DNA from 2 places in the Tepidimonas taiwanensis genome. Region 2 is predicted to be linked to the other one. Evidence: predicted binding sites of a transcription regulator. Region 2 holds the regulator's gene; the other holds the start of a gene.
The links. Region 2 encodes HrcA, which represses chaperone genes, less so after heat shock. Its sites were predicted from a motif close to TTAGCACTCNNNNNNNNNGAGTGCTAA; they were not measured.
Positions count from the first base shown of each region.

Region 1: a site for HrcA is predicted at 7,015-7,041, ahead of rpoH (RNA polymerase sigma factor RpoH). Genes of this name have one in related genera too.

Region 1 is NZ_CP083911.1:1,720,336-1,730,617, reverse strand. Features, by position in the region: gene LCC91_RS08120 (branched-chain amino acid ABC transporter permease) at 1-854, shown strand, start outside; gene LCC91_RS08115 (ABC transporter permease subunit) at 879-1,979, shown strand; gene LCC91_RS08110 (ABC transporter ATP-binding protein) at 1,990-2,760, shown strand; gene LCC91_RS08105 (ABC transporter ATP-binding protein) at 2,763-3,491, shown strand; gene lysS (lysine--tRNA ligase) at 3,586-5,142, shown strand; gene LCC91_RS08095 (nucleotidyltransferase domain-containing protein) at 5,272-5,610, shown strand; gene LCC91_RS08090 (HEPN domain-containing protein) at 5,607-6,014, shown strand; gene rpoH (RNA polymerase sigma factor RpoH) at 6,024-6,977, opposite strand; gene LCC91_RS08080 (site-specific DNA-methyltransferase) at 7,143-10,282, shown strand, end outside.
Region 2 is NZ_CP083911.1:361,772-372,053, forward strand. Features, by position in the region: gene LCC91_RS01700 (dynamin family protein) at 1-1,479, shown strand, start outside; gene mutY (A/G-specific adenine glycosylase) at 1,476-2,597, shown strand; partial or broken gene rapZ (RNase adapter RapZ) at 2,582-3,493, opposite strand; gene recN (DNA repair protein RecN) at 3,490-5,136, opposite strand; gene LCC91_RS01720 (NAD kinase) at 5,133-6,059, opposite strand; gene hrcA (heat-inducible transcriptional repressor HrcA) at 6,096-7,121, shown strand; gene rmuC (DNA recombination protein RmuC) at 7,285-8,727, opposite strand; tRNA gene LCC91_RS01735 (tRNA-Ile) at 8,776-8,852, shown strand; tRNA gene LCC91_RS01740 (tRNA-Arg) at 8,923-8,999, shown strand; gene aztA (zinc ABC transporter ATP-binding protein AztA) at 9,058-9,837, shown strand; gene LCC91_RS01750 (metal ABC transporter permease) at 9,821-10,282, shown strand, end outside.

The DNA.
Region 1 (10,282 bases), 1.4 Mb from region 2:
CCATGGTGTACGGCATCATCGGGCTGATCAACTTCGCCCACGGTGACGTGCTGATGGTGGGGGCGCTCACGAGCTGGACGATCATCGCCCAGGCGCGTGACGCGATGCCGGGCATGCCGGGCTGGGCGGTGCTGATCCTGGCGGCGCTGATCTCGATGCTGGTCTGTGCGGTGCTCAATTTCTCGATCGAGAAACTCGCCTATAAGCCGCTGCGCAACTCCCCGCGTCTGGCACCGCTGATCACCGCGATCGGCATGAGCATCCTGCTGCAGACGCTGGCGATGATCATCTGGAAGCCGGCGCCGAAGTCCTACCCGACGCTGCTGCCGAGCGAGCCGTTCAACCTCGGGGGCGCGGTGATTTCGCCGACGCAGGTGGCGATCCTGGCCACGACGGCGATCGTGCTGTCGCTGCTGATGTTCGTCGTCAACAAAACCAACCTGGGCCGCGCGATGCGCGCCACCGCCGAAAACCCGCGCGTCGCGGCGCTGATGGGCGTCAAGCCCGACGTGGTGATTTCCGCCACCTTCGTCATCGGCGCGATGCTGGCGGCCATCGCCGGCATCATGTGGGCGTCGAACTACGGTACCGTGCAGCACTCGATGGGCTTCATGCCCGGCCTGAAGGCCTTCGTTGCCGCGGTGTTCGGGGGCATCGGCAACCTGGCCGGCGCGGTCGTCGGGGGCATTTCGCTCGGCCTGATCGAGTCGCTCGGGGCCGGTTATCTCGGGCCGCTGACCGGCGGCTTCCTGGGCAGCCAGTACTCGGACATCTTTGCCTTCATCGTGCTGGCCATCGTGCTGATCTTCCGTCCGTCCGGGCTGCTGGGCGAGCGGGTGGCGGATCGCGCCTGACGCACCGGGACAGGAGACGCTGACATGAGCCAATCGTCCAACAAGTCCAAACTGATCGCGTTTGCGCTGGCGGCCATCGGGCTGCTGGTGCTGCCGCTGCTGCTGCAGGCCACGGGCAGCAACTCGTGGGTGCGCATCGTCGACATCGCGTTGCTGTACGTGATGCTGGCGCTGGGCCTGAACATCGTGGTCGGCTACGCCGGCCTGCTCGACCTCGGCTTCATCGCGTTTTTTGCCGTCGGGGCGTATCTGTACAGCCTGCTGGCATCCAGCCACCTGGCCGACAACTTCCCCGCGATCGCGGCGATGTTCCCCAACGGTATTCACCTGAGCTTCTGGATCGTGATCTTCCTCGCGGCGGTGCTCGCTGGGATGACCGGTCTGATGCTGGGCTACCCGGTGCTCAAGCTGCGCGGCGACTACCTCGCGATCGTGACGCTGGGCTTCGGCGAGATCGTGCGCATCTTCATGCTCAACCTCGACCGCCCCATCAACATCACCAACGGCCCCAAGGGCATCGCCGGGGTGGATGCGGTGACGGTGTTCGGCCACAACATGGGGCAGCGGCTCACCGTCTCGCTCGGTGACTGGTCGTACACGTTCGAGTCGGTGACGCTGTACTACTACCTGATTCTGTTCTTCGTCGTGATGACGGTCATCGTCGCGCACCGCATGGGCAACTCGCGCATCGGCCGTGCCTGGATGGCCATCCGCGAGGACGAAATTGCCGCCAAGGCGATGGGGATCAACACGCGCAACCTCAAGCTCGCGGCGTTTGGCTCCAGTGCGACGTTCGGGGGGATCGCGGGCGTGCTGTTCGCGTCGCTGATGCGCGGCGTGTATCCGGAGTCGTTCGTGCTGATGGAGTCGGTGATGATCGTCGCGATGGTGGTGCTGGGTGGCCTGGGGCACATCCCCGGCGTCATCCTCGGCGCGCTGCTGCTGGCCGGCCTGCCGGAGCTGTTGCGCCACCTCGCCGGTCCGTTGCACCACCTGACGGACGGGCGGCTGGCGCCGGAAATCCTGCGTCAGCTGCTGATCGCGCTGGCGATGATCATCGTGATGCTGCTGCGTCCGCGCGGCCTGTGGCCCGCGCCCGAGCACGGCAAGGCCCTGAGCAAGTGAGGAGCGCGACATGACCGATACGATTCTGAAAGTCAGCGGCGTCTCCAAGCGCTTCGGCGGCCTGCAGGCGCTCTCCGACGTCGGCATCCAGATCCAGCGTGGCCAGGTCTATGGCCTGATCGGCCCCAACGGCGCCGGCAAGACGACGTTCTTCAACGTGATCACGGGGCTGTACACGCCCGACAGCGGCACGTTCGAGCTCGGTGGCAAGCCGTATGTCCCCACCGCCGTGCACGAGGTGGCCAAGGCGGGTATTGCCCGCACATTCCAGAACATCCGGCTCTTTGCCGAGATGACGGTGCTGGAAAACGTGATGGTCGGCCGGCACGTGCGCACGCGCACCGGGCTGATCGGCGCGATCCTGCGCACCCCCGGCTTCAAGGCCGAGGAAAAGGCCATCGCCGAGCGCGCGATGGAGCTGCTGGAGTACGTCGGTATCGCCAAGTACGCCGACTACAAGGCGCGCACGCTCTCGTACGGCGACCAGCGGCGCCTCGAGATCGCGCGGGCACTCGCCACCGACCCGCAGCTCATCGCGCTGGACGAGCCGGCGGCCGGCATGAACGCCACCGAGAAGGTGCAGTTGCGCGAGCTGATCGACCGCATCCGCCGCGACGGGCGCACCATCCTGCTCATCGAACACGACGTCAAGCTCGTCATGGGCCTGTGCGACCGCGTCACGGTGCTGGACTACGGTAAGCAGCTCGCCGAAGGCACGCCCGCCGAGGTGCAGCGCAATCCCAAAGTGATCGAGGCCTACCTGGGCACCGGAGGACACTGAAAATGGCCAACACCCTGTTGAAAGTCACGGGCCTGAAGGTCTCGTACGGCGGCATCAAGGCCGTCAAAGGCGTCGATCTGGAGGTGCGCGAGGGCGAGCTCGTCACGCTCATCGGCTCCAACGGTGCCGGCAAGACGACGACGATGAAGGCCATCACCGGCATGCTGCTGGCCGAGGCCGGCGACATCGTCTACCAGGGGCGCAGCATCCGCGGCATGGGGTCGTGGGACCTGGTCAAGCTGGGCCTGGTGATGGTGCCGGAGGGTCGGGGGGTCTTCACACGCATGACCATCACCGAAAACCTGCTGATGGGCGCCTACGTGCGCACCGACAAGGCGGGCATCGAGGCCGACATCGAGCGCATGTTCGCGCTGTTTCCGCGCCTGAAAGAACGGCGCGACCAGCTCGCCGGCACCATGTCCGGCGGCGAGCAGCAGATGCTGGCGATGGCGCGCGCGCTGATGGCGCGACCCAAGCTGCTGCTGCTCGACGAGCCGTCGATGGGCCTGTCGCCGATCATGGTCGACAAGATCTTCGAGGTCGTGCGCGACGTGCACGCGCAGGGCATGACGGTGCTGCTGGTCGAGCAGAATGCCCGCCGCGCGCTGCAGGTGGCCGACCGCGGCTACGTGATGGACTCGGGTGAGATCCTGATGACCGGCGAGGCCAAGGCAATGCTGGACGACCCGAAGGTGCGCGCCGCGTACCTGGGCGAAGCCGCCACCGCCTGAGCAGCGGGCCGCCCGGCGTGTGTCGGGCCCCGCCACCTACAATAACGGGCTTTGCGCACCGGTGCCGCAAGGCCCGTTTTTCGTTGCCGACGCCATGACCACCCAGCCCCCGACCGAACCGACCCCCGCCGACGCCCACGCGGACAGCCCGCTGATCGCCGAGCGCCGCGAGAAATTGCGGGCGTTGCGTGCCGCAGCCCAGCAGGGCGGGCCGGTGGCATTCCCCAACGATGTGCGCCCGCAGCACACGGCCGAGGGACTGCAGGCCGAGTACGGCCACATGAGCAACGAGCTGCTGGAGCCGCTGCAGGCGCGCGTGAGCGTGGCCGGGCGCATGATGCTCAAGCGTGTGATGGGCAAGGCGAGCTTCGCGACCATCCAGGACGCCTCCTTCGGGCCCACCGGTGGGCGCATCCAGCTCTACCTGACCAAGGATGCGCTGGGCGAGGCGACCTACGAGGCGTTCAAGCATTGGGATCTGGGCGACATCCTCTACGCCGAGGGCACGGTGTTCAAGACCCGCACCGGCGAGCTCTCGGTAAAGGCGGACCGGCTGCGACTGGTCGTCAAGAGCCTGCGCCCGCTGCCGGACAAGTTCCACGGCGTGCACGACCAGGAGCTGAAGTACCGCCAGCGCTACGTGGACCTGATGACCGACGTCGCGGCGCGCGAGCGCTTCGTCGCGCGCAGCCGCGCCGTCACCGCGCTGCGCGAGGTGATGGTGAGCAACGGCTTTCTGGAGGTGGAAACGCCGATGCTGCACCCCATCCCCGGGGGGGCCAACGCGCGGCCGTTCGTCACCTACCACCACGCGCTGGATCAGGAGATGTACCTGCGCATCGCGCCGGAGCTGTATCTGAAGCGCCTGCTGGTTGGCGGGTTCGACCGCGTGTTCGAAATCAACCGCAACTTCCGCAACGAGGGGATCAGCGTCCGCCACAACCCCGAGTTCACGATGATGGAGTTCTACGCCGCGTACTGGAACCACGCGGACATGATGGCCTACACTGAGCGGCTCATCCGCCAGGTGGCGCATGCGGTGTGCGGGGGCGGGCGGCTCGTCTATCAGGGGCGTGACGTCGATCTGGACGCGCCGTTCGAGCGCCTGACCATCCGCGAGGCGATCCTGCGCCACACCGACGCGGGCGAGCGCGTCGACGATCCCGAGTGGCTGCGGACGCAGTTGCGTCGCCTCGGCGTCGATCCGGTGAAGGAGCGGCTGGACAGCCGCAGCCTGGCCGGGCTGCAGGTGCTCTATTTCGAGGAGACGGTGGAGGACAAGCTCTGGCAGCCGACCTTCATCTGCAACCACCCGACCGAAATCTCGCCGCTGGCGCGTGCCAGCGACACCGACCCCACCATCACCGAACGCTTCGAGCTCTACATCACCGGGCGCGAGGTCGCCAACGGCTTCTCGGAACTCAACGACCCGGAAGATCAAGCGGCGCGCTTCCACGCCCAGGTCGCCAACAAGGACGCCGGCGACGACGAGGCGATGTACTTCGACGCCGACTACATCCGCGCGCTCGAGTACGGCATGCCGCCCGCGGGCGGCTGCGGCATCGGCATCGACCGGCTGGTCATGCTGCTGACCGACAGCGCCAGCATCCGCGACGTGATCCTCTTCCCGGCGCTGCGCCGGGAGGGTTGAGGGCGCTGACGCTTCGCGGCCGCTTTGTCGGCTGGCGTGAAACGCGCCGTGCCCTGTTAGCGTCGCCCACGTGCTAGGATAGTTGCGCCGCACGTGGCGGATCATGCTGCGCAGCCGAAGGGAACCCGAATGCATCGCCTGGATCCGGATACCGAGCGGGCCGCGCGCCAGTTCCTCGACCGCATCCGCGGCCGGTACGATCTGGCGGGTGCCATCGTTTACGGGAGCCGCGCCCGTGGAAATCCACGGCCGGACAGCGACGTGGATCTTGCGGTCATCCTGCGCGGGGAACGCCGGCGCACCCTGCCCATCAAGCTCGACATGGCCGATGCGGCCTTTGATGTCCTGCTGGCAACGAACGTCTTGATTTCGCCGTTGCCCGTGTGGCTGGACGAGTGGGAGCACCCGGATACCTTCTCCAATCCGGCGCTGCTGCGCAATATCGAGCGCGAGGGCGTGCCGCTGTGACCGCCGACAACCCCGCCACCACTGCGTTGATCCGCAAGGCAAAAACGGCCTTGGCCTCTGCTGAGGCGCTGTTCGCGCTGGGGGATGTGGACGGTGCGGTCAACCGGGCCTACTACGCGATGTTCGATGCGGCCCGCGCCGCGCTATTGGGTGTGGATGGCGGCATGGACCCCTCCGTCGCACGGACGCACAGCGGCCTCATCGCCATCTTCGGCCAGCGGTTGGTCAAGGGCGGGCACGTGAAACCCGAACTGGGCCGCTGGCTCAACCGGGCGCACGAAATCCGCATGGTTGCGGACTACGGTGGCGAGGCCGTGCAGCCGGAGGACGCCCACACCCTGATTGGCCAGGCCGCCACTTTTGTCGAGGCGATGGCTGCGTTGCTGGAATCCCGCGCGGCCTGAAGCGACCGGTCACGCCGCGTACGCTTCCAGCGCCTTGCGCAATTTTTTTAGCGCCGCCGCTTCGATTTGGCGGATGCGCTCGGCGCTCACGCCATACTCATGGGCCAGCTCCTGCAGCGTCGCGCCGCCGCTGCCGTCGTCGTTGACCTGCAGCCAGCGCGCGGTGACGATGCGGCGCGAGCGCTCGTCGAGTTGCGCGAGCGCGCGCTCGATGCCTTCGCTGGCGAGCAGCTCGCGCTCGCGCGCCTCCAGCACCGCGGTCGGCTCGTGGCGGTGGTCGGCCAGGTAGGCGATCGGGCCGTGGGTGTCTTCGCCGTCGTCGCCCGGCAGCGGATCGAGCGCGACGTCGCCGCCCGACAGGCGGGTTTCCATCTCGATGACATCGTCACGGCTGACCTTGAGCTCGCGCGCGACGACGTCGATTTCGGCGTCGCTCAGGCGTTCGCGCACGGCATCCTCGTCGGCCGCGCCCGCGCGCAGGTCGCGCTTGAGCGCGCGCAGGTTGAAGAACAGCTTGCGCTGCGCTTTCGTGGTCGCGACCTTGACCATGCGCCAGTTGCGCAGGATGAACTCGTGGATCTCGGCCTTGATCCAGTGCACCGCGTAGCTCACGAGCCGCACGCCCTGCGCGGGATCGAAGCGCTTGACCGCCTTCATCAGGCCGATATTGCCCTCCTGGATCAGGTCCGCCTGCGGCAGCCCATACCCCAGGTACTGGCGCGAAATCGCTACCACCAGCCGCAGGTGCGACAGCACCAGACGCCCCGCGGCCTCCAGGTCGTGCTGCTCGCGCCAGCGGCGCGCGCAGTCGCGCTCCTCCTCGGCCGTGAGCATCGGGATGCGGTTGACCGCGCTGATGTACGCGTCCAGATTTCCCAGCGGCGGCAGCGTCAGCGACGTGCTCGACCACACCGGCGCGGGTACCGGCGCGGCGCTCGACAGGGCAGGGGTCATCGCGGTCATGGGGCCTCCTCTCCGGATCAGTGATTGTGTGTTCATATTAGCACTCTCTTTGATCGAGTGCTAACGGCGGGGTTCCCGCCTTCGCTTGGGGTTGCCCGGCGCCGGGGCAACCCTGTTACGATCGTCAGTTGGGCGCGAGGGGAGCGCTGCATCCAGGGGTTCAACGTGTCGACGACACCTCCACGTCAAACGGCCGACAAAATCCAGCGTATCGCCAGCATCTTGCTGTCCTTGGTGCCCAGCGACGGTCGAGCGGTTGGAAACGTGTGGCTGCGGCGCGAGATCGAGGCCCGGCTCGCCACCGACGGCCTGACGCTGAGCGAAGACGAATACTGGCAAGTCCACGGCACGCTGGTCGCACAGGGCGTATTGGTCAAAGGGCAGGGGCGTGGCGGCTCCGTGCGGCGTGCCGTGCCTGCGCCAGACGGCCATCCGGCCGAAATATCCGTGTCCGAAAGCCACTCTGCGCCACCGGACGACTTTGACCTGCGACCCGTGGAGGCGCCCGCGACGGCGACCACCGCCACGACACCCCGGCGGACCAGCACGGCCGGCCGCGCGGCTGTCGGCCGGCCGCCGCGCGGCGTGGGCGATGGACCAGCGCAAATCCTCTCCTACCGGCACGGCGACCGCCGCGTGAACAACCCTGAGGTGGGGATGGTCACCCCCGCCACCGACCCGGACGCGGGCAAAACCCGCTGGACCTACGACCCCCACCTCGACCCGGCGCTGCAGTTCGACCCGCAGCGCGCCCGCATCGAGGCGCTGATCGACGACGCGCTGGCGTCCGGCGACGCCGAGCGCATGCGCGCGGCCTTGCAGGAACTCAAGCGCCTGCAAGCGCCGTATCTCAATTGGGCGGGCAAGGCCGAACGCACCAGCTTCGAGGTCGACACCGTCTCCCTGCACGTGCACGAGCGCATCGACCCGATGAGCATCCTGGCCGCGGTGCGCAAGGCGATGAAGGGCGAAGGCAAGGTCCGGGGCGAGCAGTCATCCGGCCCCTTCCAATACGGGCTGTTCAACGCGCCGTTCGAAAACCTGCCGCTGCGTGACGCCATTGATTTCTACCGGCACGAAAAAGGCTGGGCCAACCGCCTGATCGCCGGCGACAGCCTGCTGGTGATGAACAGCCTGCTGCAAAAGGAGAGCATGCGCGGTCGGGTGCAGATGATCTACATCGATCCGCCCTATGGCATCAAATACGGTAGCAACTTCCAGCCCTTCGTCAACCGGCGGGACGTGAAAGACCGCAACGACGAAGATCTGACGCAGGAACCCGAACAGATCCGCGCGTTCCGCGACACCTGGGAGCTGGGCATTCACTCCTACCTGACCTATCTGCGCGACCGGCTGTTGCTCGCGCGCGAGCTGTTGCACGAATCCGGCAGCATCTTCGTGCAGATTTCTGATGAAAATGTCCATCATGTTCGGGAACTGATGGATGAGATTTTTGGAATAGATAATTTTTATGCGCAGATAAATTTCAGAAGCATGTCCCCTTTAGGCCAAGCGGGGCTCGCATCTGTATATGACTACATCGTGTGGTACGCGAAGGACAGGTCGAGGACTAAATATCGACCGATATATCGTGCCCGTGAGATTGAGGATGAGCCTGAATTTTGCTTCCTTGACAGCGGTGGCGGAATTTTCAAGAAGATCGGCAAGGAAGAAATAGCAGAGCTAAACGCAGAGGCAAGACAAAGAATTTTCAAACGCTCGGTGCTTACCTCATCTGGATATACGCCTTCATGCACGTATGTGTTTGATGCTCTCGGTGATAGCCACTCCCCGCTTAGCGGAAAGAGTTGGCGAACACATCATGACGGCATGGCTCGACTAGTTAAGGCTAATAGGCTCGTCATCTTAGGCAGCAATCCTTATTTTCGCCAATTTCATTCGGATTTTGGTCTAGTACAACTTGAGAACTCATGGATTGATACTGCTGCTGGTTACAGCGATCAAAAGGTCTACGTAGTCCAAACATCTGACCGTGTTATTGAACGCTGTCTATTGATGACCACCGACCCCGGCGATCTGGTGCTCGACCCGACCTGCGGCTCCGGTACCACCGCTTTCGTTGCCGAGAAATGGGGCCGACGCTGGATCACTTGCGACACCTCGCGCGTGGCGGTCACACTCGCCAAGCAGCGGTTGATGACGGCGAGCTACGACTATTACGAGCTCAAGTACCCGCACGAGGGGCTCAAAGGCGGCTTCATCTACAGAGCACAGCCTTACATCACCCTCAGTACTATTGCTAATAACCAGGAAATCGACGCGATCTACGATCGCATGCACCCGGCGATCGAGGCGGCGCTGGCCGATCTCAACGCCGCGCTGCGTGCCGCGCCGCCAGCGCCCTACGTGGTGACGGAAGGCGGGCGCAAGGGCAAGGCCGTCGATTTTTCGCTGCCGGCGAGCAAAAAGGAAACCCTGCCTTGCGGCGACGAGGTGATGGCCGGCGCCCTGCTCGAATGGGAGGTGCCGTTCGACTTCCCGGCCGACTGGCCGGAAGCGGCCCGCGCCGCCTTCGAGGCCTTTCACGCCGCGCGGCAGGCGATGCAGCGCGCGATGGATGCGTCGATCGCCGCCCACGCGGATCAGGAGCTGCTCTACGACCAGCCGGCGGTGGCCAAAAACAAGCTGCGCATCACCGGGCCGTTCACCGTGGAGGCGGTGCCCTTCCCGACAGTGAAATCGCTCGACGAGCCGCTCGGGCCGGCGCAGGCCGACGCAAGCGTCGCGCGGCTGGGCGAGAGCGGTCGGCAACACCAATGGCGCGACGAGCTGCTGAAGACCGGCATCCGTGGCGGGGGCGGTCAGGTGTTGCGCTTCGCCGACCTGGAGCCGCTGCCCAGCGACCCCGCAATCCGCTACCTGCATGCGGCGGGGCACCTGGATTCCGGCGAGCGGGTGGTGGTGAGCTTCGGTCCCGAGCACGCGGCGCTGGAGCAGCGACAGGTGGCGCACGCCCTGAACGAGGCCGGCACGCTCTTTCCGCTGCCGAAGATGATCGTGTTTTGCGCCTTCGCCTTCGACCCGGAGGCGGCCAAGGACATCGACGCGATCCGCGGCATCACGGCGCTCAAGGCGCAGATGAACCCGGACCTGCTGACCGAGGACCTGAAAAGGGCGCGCGCCAGCAACCAGAGCTTCTGGCTCATGGGGCAGCCCGAGGTGGAGGTGCGCCGCCGCCGGGACGGCCTGTACGAGGTCGAGGTGCACGGTTTTGATTATTTCGATACCGTCAAGGGCGAGTTGGTCTCGGGCGGCAAAAGCAAGATCGCGATGTGGTCGCTCGA
Region 2 (10,282 bases):
TGGGTGCCCGTCGAGACGGCGCGGGCGCTGGGGTTTTGGCACGATGAGCGGCCCGATGACAACCCCCCCCTCAACGATGACGGGCTGGTGGAGGTGCCCCGGTGGCGCCATGCGATGATCAATATGGCGCATCCCCTGCTGAAGCAGGGACTGGTGGTCCTCGATACGCCGGGGCTCAATGCGATCGGCGCGGAGCCGGAATTGACCATGAGCCTGCTGCCCATGGCGGAGGGCGTGGTGTTCGTGCTGGCGGCCGATGCGGGTGTCAGCAAGTCGGATCTCGCCATTTGGCGGGAACACCTCGCCGCCGGCGCGCGTGAGGCGGGCGCTCGATTGGTCGTGCTCAACAAGGTCGACGTGCTGTGGGACGATCTCAGCGCCCCCGAAGCGGTGCAGGCTCAGATCGAACGTCAGCGTGCGGAAACGGCGCATGTCCTCGGGCTTCCCGCTGAGCAAGTCATCGCCGTCTCGGCGCAGAAGGGGTTGCTCGCGAAGGTACGCGGGGATGAGGCGCTGTTGGAACACAGCCGGCTGCTTCACTTCGAGCGGGCCTTGGCTGACAAGGTGTTGTTGCGCCGTCGCGACGCGCTGGGGTCACAGCTCGAGGTGTTGCGCACCGAGGTGTTACAGGCGATTGGCCGACACGAGCAGCGCGAGGCCGCGGTACGTGACGAGCAGATCGAGGAGCTCGAAGGCTTGCGCGGCAAAAACGCAGCCCAGATGACCCAGTTGCGCCGCCGTATCGAGCAGGAGCAGCAGGAGTTCGACGCGGGTGCCATGCGGATACAGGCACTGCGCAGCGTACACATGAAACTTCTGCGTGAATTGTTCGGGAGCCTCAGCGCGCAGGCGTTGCAGACCGAGGTCGCAGGTTTGTCGTCGGCGTTGCATCAATCGGGGCTCAAGCTCGGGGTGCGGCGTGCGTACCAGGAGACGTTCGCGCGCTTGCACGCGCGTTTCGCCGAGGCCCAGCGCAAGGCGGACGAGGTGCAAGCCATGCTGCGCGGCGCGTTTCGCAACCTCAACGCTGAGTTTGGGTTTTCGCTGCAGGTGCCGGGTACGCTGGACCTGTCCGCCCACGCGGCATCGCTGCGCGAAATCGAGGTGGCGCATGCCGACGTGCTCAGCCTGACGAACGCGTGGCGGCTCGCGCAGGCGGCGTACGCACAGCGTGTCGCCAAGGCCATCCTGGAGCGACTCAAGCGGGTGTTCGACGAGGCGCTGGAAGATGTCGAGACATGGAACAAGGCCGCGGCGGCGCAGGTCGACGCCCAACTGCGCGAGCGTCGGCGCCATTTTGCGCAGCGTCTGGAGACGATCCAACGATTGGCCAGCGCGTCGGAGGGGCTGGAAGAGCGATTGGCCGACTTGCGTATGCAGCAGGCGGCCCATGCCAGCGACATGCAGGCCTTGCGTTCGCTGGTGGAGGGGCTCATCGTTCCCGAGCCGGCACCGACACCGGCGTCGAGCGCGGTGTGAGCGGATCGGTTTTGCCGCCTCGGGATTTTTTCTCCGCCGTCGTGGCGTGGCAGCGCGTGCATGGCCGCCACGGGCTGCCGTGGCAGGGTACGCGCGACCCGTACCGGGTCTGGCTGTCGGAGGTGATGCTGCAGCAGACGCAGGTGACCACGGTGCTGCGTTACTACGGGCGCTTCCTCGCGCGTTTTCCGGACGTGCAGACCTTGGCGGCGGCGTCGCTGGACGAGGTGCTGGCGCTGTGGAGCGGGCTTGGCTACTACAGCCGCGCGCGGCATCTGCACGCCTGCGCGCAGGCGGTGGTCGCGCGGCACGGCGGGCGCTTCCCTGAAAGCGCGCAGGTGCTCGCGACGCTGCCGGGTATCGGCGACTCGACCGCGGCGGCGATCGCAGCGTTTTGTTTCGGTGAGCGCCGCTCGATCCTGGACGGCAACGTGCGGCGCGTGCTGGCGCGCTGGCTGGCGCTCGACGACGATTTGTCGCGCCCGGCGGCGCAGCGCGCGTTGTGGGCGACGGCCCAGTCGCTGATTCCGGACGACGCCACGGCGGACGCGATGGCGGCGTATACCCAGGGGCTGATGGACCTGGGCGCGACGGTGTGCACCCGCACGCGCCCCCGCTGTGACGCGTGTCCCGTGGCGGCGGGGTGCGGGGCCCGCGCGGCGGGCGCGCCGACCGCGTGGCCGCGGCGCGGGCGGACAGCGCCGCGGCGCACGATCGCGTGGTGTCTGCCGCTCTATGTGCGCGACGACGGCGCGTGGTGGCTGCAGCGCCGACCGGCGCGCGGGATCTGGGCCGGCCTGTGGGCGCCACCGGTGCTGGAGGACGAAACCCCGTTGCGCGCGTGGTCGGCGGACGCACCCGGTCGGTCCGCGCAATGGATGGCCGCATTTACGCACGCGCTGACGCACCGCGATCTGCGGCTGCAGCCGGTGCTGTGCCGGCTACCGCTGTCGGCGGCAGACGCCGCGGCGGGGACGGCGCCCCAGGCCCCGGGCGTCGTGGCCGATCAGGGGGCGTGGTGGTCGCCGGCCGAGGCGTTGGCGCTGGGGCTGCCCGCGCCGGTGCGCTCGTGGCTCCAGGCGCTGGTTTCCGACGACGCGGCGTCCAGCTCGCGGTGACGGCGCTGCACGGGCCAGTCGCGGGCGAAGCGCTCGGCCAGCCGCTCCACCAGATAAACCGAGCGGTGCTGCCCGCCGGTGCAGCCGATGGCCACGGTCACGTAGCTGCGGTGGTCGCGCACCATCGCCGGTAACCAGTGCTGCAAAAAGGTGGCGATCTGGTCGAGCAGCGCACCGACTTCCGGTTCCGCGGCCAGATAAGCCGCCACCGGGGCGTCCCGGCCGGTCAGCGGGCGCAGTTCCGGCTCGTAGTGCGGGTTGGGCAGCATGCGCGCGTCGAACACGAAATCGGCATCGATCGGCACGCCGCGCTTGAACGCGAACGACTCGAACACCAGCGTCAGCGTGTTGGGCGTATGCGGCACCGACCGCTTGACCGCCGTGCGCAGCTGCGACGCTTTCAGGTGGCTGGTGTCGATCACCAGCGCCCCGTCGCGCAGCGGGGCCAGCAGCTCGCGCTCCAGCACCAGCGCATCGACCAGGGCGCGCCGCTGGTCCGTGCTGCCGTGGGCCGACAGGGGGTGCAGGCGCCGCGTCTCGGAAAAACGCCGCAGCAGGACGTCGTCCGTGGCGTCCAGAAACAGCACCGTCAGCGCGACGCCCCGTGCCGGCAGCGCGGCGAGGCGCTGCGGCAGCCCGGGCAGCGAAGCCGCGCTGCGCACGTCGATCGCGACCGCGACGCGCACCGCCCCGTGTCCGCGCTCGACCTCGATGAAGGCCTCCAGCAGCTCTGGCGGCAGGTTGTCCACGCAGTAATAGCCGGCGTCCTCCAGCGCATGGAGGGCGACGGACTTGCCCGAGCCGGACATGCCGGTGATGAGCACCACCTGCAGCGCCTCGGCGGCGCTCACAGGCGCGGGCGCGGGTGACGTGGGAGCGAGGTGGGGGGACGTCATGCCTGCAGCAGCTCCCGTGCGTGTGCCAACGAGACGTCCGATCCGCTGCCGCCCAGCATGCGCGCCAGCTCCTCGACGCGGGCCTCGCCGTCCAGCGGCTCGACGTCGCTGTGCGTCGCGCCGCCCTCGTGCACCTTGGTAACGCGCAGGTGGTGGTGCGCATACGCCGCGACCTGCGCGAGGTGGGTGACGGCCAGCACCTGACGGTCGTCACCGAGCCGGCGCATCAGCCGCCCCACCGTGTGCGCGACCGCGCCGCCGATGCCGCTGTCGACTTCGTCGAAGATGAGCGTCGGCGCTTCGCCCAGCTGGCTGGTCTCGACCGCGATCGCGAGTGCGAGGCGCGATAGCTCGCCACCGGACGCGACCTTGGCCACGGGCCGCGGCGTGGCCCCTGCGTGGCCGGCGACGAGCAGTTCCACCCGCTCCAGGCCGCTGGCCTGCGGCTCGGCGAGCGGTTCGAGCCGCACCTCGACGCGGCCACCCGCCATCCCCAGTGTCGGCAGCATCGCGGTGATGGCCGTCCTGAGGCGCTGCGCCGCGGCCGCGCGCGCCCGGGAGACGTCCTGCGCTGCGCTCTGGTACGCCTGTTGGGTGCGCCGGACTTCGGCCTGCAACGCGTCGAGGTCGGCCACGCGCTCCAGCTCGCGCAGGCGCGTCTGCCACGCGTGCCAGCGCGCGGGCAGCTCCGGCGGTGGGCAGCGGTAGCGCCGCGCCAGCGCCAGCCAGCGCGACAGGCGTTCGTCCAGTGCGGCCAGTGCCTCCGGGTCGAGTTCGGTGTGCTGCGCGTGATGTTGCAGATCCCGGCACGCGTCGGCGATCTGCGCCCCGGCCTGTTCGAGCACGTCGGCGATCGCGCCCAGCCCCGGGTCGATGTGCTGCTGCTCGCGCAACCGGTGCACGGCCTGCGCCAGCGCGCGCGTCGCGCCCGCCTCGTCGTCATCGAGCGCGGCCAGGGCCGCGCGTGCCGCGTCGATCAGCGTCTGGGCGTGGGTTAGGCGCGCGTGCCGCTGGTTGAGCTCGTCCCACTCGTCGTCGCCGGGGGCCAGGCGCGCCACCTCGTCGATTTGCCATTGCAACCGATCGCGCTCCTCGTCGCGCGCGGCCTGCCCGGCGGTGGCGGCCTCCAGCGTCGCCAGCGCGCTGCGCCACGCGTCCCACGCCGCGCGCAGCGGCCGCGTGTCGATGCGGCCGTAGCGGTCGAGCAGCTCGCGCACGGCATCGGCCCGGGTGAGGCTCTGCCACGCATGCTGGCCGTGGATGTCGACCAGGTGTTCGCCCAGCGCGCGCAACTGCGCGGCCGTGGCGGGGCTGCCGTTGATCCAACCGCGGCTGCGCCCCTGCACGTCGACCGTGCGGCGCAGCAGCAGCGGCTCGTCGGGCGGGACGTCGAAGCCGTTGTCCTGCAGCCACGCGGCGGCCGGGGCGGGGACGTCGAACTCGCCGGCGACCTCGGCGCGCGCCGCTCCCTCCCGCACGACGTGGGCGTCGGCGCGGCCGCCCAGCAGCAGTTGCAGCGCATCGATCAGGATCGATTTGCCCGCACCGGTCTCGCCGGTCAGCGCCGTGAAGCCCGGTGCCAGCGTCAGGTCCAGCGCGCGCACGATGACAAAATCGCGCACCGCCAGGCGCAGCCAGCTCATGCCACCACCCCCTCGTTCCAGTGCAGCTTGCGCCGCAGCGTGTCGAAGTAGCTCCAGCCGACGGGGTGCAGCAGGCGCAGCGTGTGCGCGGAGCGGCGCACCGTGATACGGTCGCCGGGCAGCAAGCTGGTGAACGTCTGCATGTCGAAGTGTGCGCTCGGGTCCCGGCCCGCGACGACCTCGATCGCGATCTCGCCGTCGCTCGGCAGCACGATCGGGCGGTTGGACAGCGTGTGCGGCGCGATCGGCACCATGACCCACCCGGCGATGGACGGGTGCAGCAGGGGGCCACCGGCCGAAAGCGCGTACGCGGTGGAGCCGGTGGGCGACGCGATGATCAACCCGTCGGCACGCTGGTTGGCGACGAAGTGGCCGTCGACCTCGACCCGCAGCTCCACCATGCTGGGCGCGCCGCCACGGTTGACCACCACGTCGTTCATCGCGATGGTCTCGAACACGCAGTGGCCGTCGCGCCAGACGCCGGCCTGCATCAGCGCGCGGCGCTCCTCATCGTGGTTACCGCGCAGCATCGCTGGCAGCGTTTCTGCAAAGCGGTCGAGGGGGATGTCCGTGATGAAGCCGAGCCGCCCCTGGTTGATCCCGATGAGCGGCACGCCAAACGGCGCGAGCTGGCGGCCGATGCCCAGCATCGTGCCGTCGCCCCCGACGACCAGCGCCAGCTCGCAATGGGCGCCGATGCCGGGCACGTCGCGCACTGCATCGCCGAGCGCGCCGATGTGCTGCGCGGTGTCACGCTCCAGCGTCACCTCGCACCCCTGGTCGTGCAAAAAATGCACCACGCGCTCCAGCGCGTCGCGGCTGCCGCTGGCGTGATACTTGCCCACCAGGGCCACCCGCCGGTAGCGCAGCGCGTCGGCACCGGCGGCCGTTTCGGCGGTGGACGACAAAGGGGCACGATTCATGCTCAAATTACACCATGCCATGTTGACGCTGCCATGATGTTAGACGAGCGTTCCAGATTGCTGCTCAAGGCGTTGGTCGAGCGCTACATCGCCGACGGACAGCCGGTGGGCTCACGCACGCTGTCGAAAGCCGCGGGGCTGGATCTGTCGCCCGCGACGATCCGCAACGTCATGAGCGACCTGGAGGAACTGGGCCTGGTCGCGAGTCCCCACACGTCGGCCGGGCGTGTGCCGACGCCGCGCGGTTACCGCTACTTCGTGGACACGATGCTGACCGTGCGCCGCTCGGAGCTGCCGGCGATCGAGGCGCTGCCGACCCCGGCAACGCTGGCGGCGGAGCAGCCGCGACAGGTGATCAGCCAGGCGGCGCAGCTGCTGTCGCAGTTGTCGCACTTCGTCGGCGTGGTGCGGGTGCCGCGGCGGCCGGTGGTTTTTCGGCACATCGAGTTCGTGCGGCTGTCAGAGCGGCGCGTGCTGGTGATCCTGGTGTCGCCCGACGGCGATGTGCAGAACCGCATCCTGCATCCGACCACCGAATTCACGCAGGACCAGCTGCAGACGGCGGCCAATTTCCTCAACGCGCACTACGCGGGGCTGACGCTCGACGAAGTGCGCGAGCGGCTGCGGCACGAGGTGGACGCGCTGCGCGGCGAGATCGCCAGCCTGATGGTCAAGGCGGTGGAGGCCGGCAGCGAAGCGGCGCAGAACGACGAGGTGGTCATCGCCGGCGAGCGCAACCTGCTGGAAGTCGACGACTTTGCCCGCAACATGGACAACCTGCGGCGGCTGTTCGACCTGTTCGAGCAAAAGACCCAGGTGATGCGGCTGCTCGACGTCTCCAGCCAGGCCGATGGCGTGCGCATTTTCATCGGCGGGGAGAGCCAGGTCGTCCCGTACGAGGAGCTGTCGGTGGTGAGCGCCCCGTTCGAGGTCGACGGGCAGGTGGTGGGGACGCTTGGCGTCATCGGGCCGCAACGCATGCCCTACGACCGCATGATCCAGATCGTCGACATCACCGCCAAGCTGGTCGGCAACGCGCTGAGCCAGACACGCGCGGACTGAGCCTCGCGGCGGTTTCTCCCGGTACCGCCTGCGGCGGCCTGGCAATTTCTCGTTCGCAGGAAGAGGTGCCTCTGCCGCTGGGGCGGGCGGCGTTCACCCCGGCGGCCCCTGCCTCGTTCGTGGGGGGGCAGGCGACGTCAAGCGGTGTGTGGTCGCATGGTCCTCACACGGTCGGTTCGTCCGCGTCGTCGTCTTCGGCCAGCCCAAGCGCGCCGGTGTCGGCGTTGGCGGCCGCGGGCAGTTCCTCCACCCCGCGCAGCCGGCGCTCGATTGCGCGCGTGCGCACGCCCAGGTCGTTGAACTTGCGCGCGGCGGTGTCGATCGAGCGGCGCGTGGCCTCGATCGTCTCGCCAAACTTGCGGAACTCCGTCTTGACCTGGGCCAGCAGCGCCCACACCTCGGAAGAGCGCTTCTCGATCGCCAGCGTGCGAAAGCCGAGGCGCAGGCTGTTGAGCATCGCCGCCAGCGTCGTCGGCCCGGCGACGACGACGCGGTGCTCGTTCTGCAGCGCCTCCACCATGCCGGGGATGCGGCACACCTCCGCGAAGAGTCCCTCGGTCGGCACGAACAGGATGGCGAAGTCCGTCGTCTTCGGCGGGCTGAGATACTTTTCGCGGATCTTGCGCGCCTCGTTCTTCAGCGCCGCGGCAAAGGCCTGCGTGGCGCGCTGCACCAGCTCCTTGTCGCCGCTGTCGTGCGCGTCGAGCAGGCGCTGGTAATCCTCGACTGGGTACTTCGAGTCGATCGGCAGCCACACGACCTCGTGGTCCACGCGCCCCGGCATCTTGATCGCGAACTCGACCCGCTCGTCGCTGCCCTCGACCGTGCGCACGTTGCGCTCGAACTGATCGGCCGTGAGCAGGCTCTCGATGATCGCGCCGAGCTGCACCTCGCCCCAGGTGCCGCGGGTGCGCACGTTGGTCATCACACGCTTCAAGTCGCCGACGCTGCCGGCAAGTGTCTTCATCTCCCCCAGGCCGGCGTGCACCTGCTCCAGCCGCTCGCTCACCAATCGGAACGACTCGCCCAGGCGCTGCTCCAGCGTGGCATGGAGCTTCTCGTCCACGGTCCGGCGCATCTCCTCCAGCCGTGCGTTGTTGTCGGCCTGGATCGCGGCCAGCCGTTCGTTGAGCGCGGTGCGCATCTGCTCCGTCTGCCGCTGCGTGTCGGCGGCCAGTGTGCGCAGCGTGTGCAGCACGGCCTGTTGCAGCGCATCGAAGCGCGCGGTCATCGAGGTGTCGAACCCGCCGATGCGCTGCTCGAAGCGCGCAGCGAACTGCTGCAGCGCCGCAGCGAGCTCGGCGCGGCCGTGGCGCGATTCGTCCACCATCTGCGCCAGCCGGGCATCCAGCGTCTGGCGCGCGGCGTCGCTCTGTCGTGTGGCTTCCTGTGTGAAGTCGCGCTGCGCGTCTTCCAATCGCTGCACGCCCGCTTCGGTGCGCGCGGCGCCATTCGCCAGCGACTGGACCTGCTGCTCCAGCAGTGCCAGTCGCGCCGCGAGTTCCGGCGGCATGGCCGGCTGCCGCAGGCGCAGCCACAGCGCCAGCAGCAGCAACACGGCCAGCAGGCTCAGGACCGCGGCGGCGATGGCGGGGTCGATGGTCATGGTCGGCTCGGGGCGCAGTCGTGTGGCCCGATAGAATAGCCGACGGTCGGGGCGTTAGCTCAGTCGGTTAGAGCAGGGGACTCATAATCCCTTGGTCGCTGGTTCGAGTCCAGCACGCCCTACCAGGTGGCACGTAGCACCCGCGTGTCACGCCGAAAGCCGAAAAAAATCGTGTATACTTTCGGCTTCAGCGATGCGGCTGTAGCTCAGTTGGATAGAGTACTTGGCTACGAACCAAGGGGTCGTGGGTTCGAATCCTGCCAGCCGCGCCAAACACCAAAAGCCAGTCCGCGTGACTGGCTTTTTTTTGCCCGATCCGACGTCGCTCCCATGCTCCAGGCGCACGACATCGAACTGCGCAACCTGACCGCCGGCTACGAGCGGCACCCGGCGGTGCACCACGTGAGCCTGCGCTGGCCGGCGGGCGACCTCGCGGCGGTGGTGGGCCCCAACGGCGCAGGAAAGTCCACGTTGCTGCGCTGCATCGCGGGTCGCCAGCGCCCGATGCACGGCACGGTGCAGGGGGTGGACGTGCACCGCGTCGCCTACCTGCCGCAACTGACCGAGGTGGACCGCACGTTTCCGGTCACGGTGGCGGAACTCGTCGCGATGGGGCTGTGGCACGAGCTGGGGCCGCTGCGGTACCCGACGGCCGCGCAGCGTGCGCGCGTTGACGCCGCGATCGCCGAGGTCGGTTTGCAGGGGTTCGAGCGGCGCACGCTCGACACCCTCTCAGGTGGGCAGTTTCAGCGGGCGCTGTTTGCGCGCCTGATGCTGCAGGACGCGCCGGTGGTGCTGCTCGATGAGCCGTTCGTGGGCGTGGATGCGCGCACGCTGGAAGATCTCGTGTGCGTGTTGCAGCGCTGGCACGAACAGGGGTGCACCGTGATCGCGGTGTTGCACGACCTGGCGCTGGTGCGGGCGGTGTTTCCGACGACGACGCTGCTGGCGCGCGAGCTGGTGGCCCACGGTGCCACGGCGTCGGTGCTCACCGAGGCGAATCTGCTGCGCGCGCGGCGGCTGCAGGAAGCGTTCGACGAACAGGCCGAGCCGTGTGACGTCGCGTCGGTCGCCACGGTCGAGGGGGGGCACGATGGGCACCGGCATTGAGGCGCTGTCCGCGTGGCTCGCGGCGGTGACCGGGTGGGAGTTCGACTTCATGCGCCGGGCGGCGCTGGCGTGCGTCCTGCTTGGGCTGGGGGCCGCGCCGGTGGGCGTCTTCCTGATGCTGCGGCGCATGAGCCTGATGGGCGACGCAATGTCGCACGCGATCCTGCCGGGCGCGGCGATCGGGTACTGGCTGGCCGGGCTGTCGCTGCCGGCGATGACGCTGGGCGGCGTCGTCGGCGGGCTGGTCGTCGCGGCGCTCGCGGGCGTCGTGGCGCGCCACACGGTGATGCGCGAGGATGCGTCGCTGGCGGTGTTTTACCTGGTGTCGCTGGCGCTCGGGGTGCTGATCCTGTCGGTGCGCGGTACGCAGGTCGACCTGCTGCACGTGCTGTTCGGGTCCGTGCTCGCGCTGGAGGCGTCGGTGCTCGCGCTGCTGGCGGGGGTG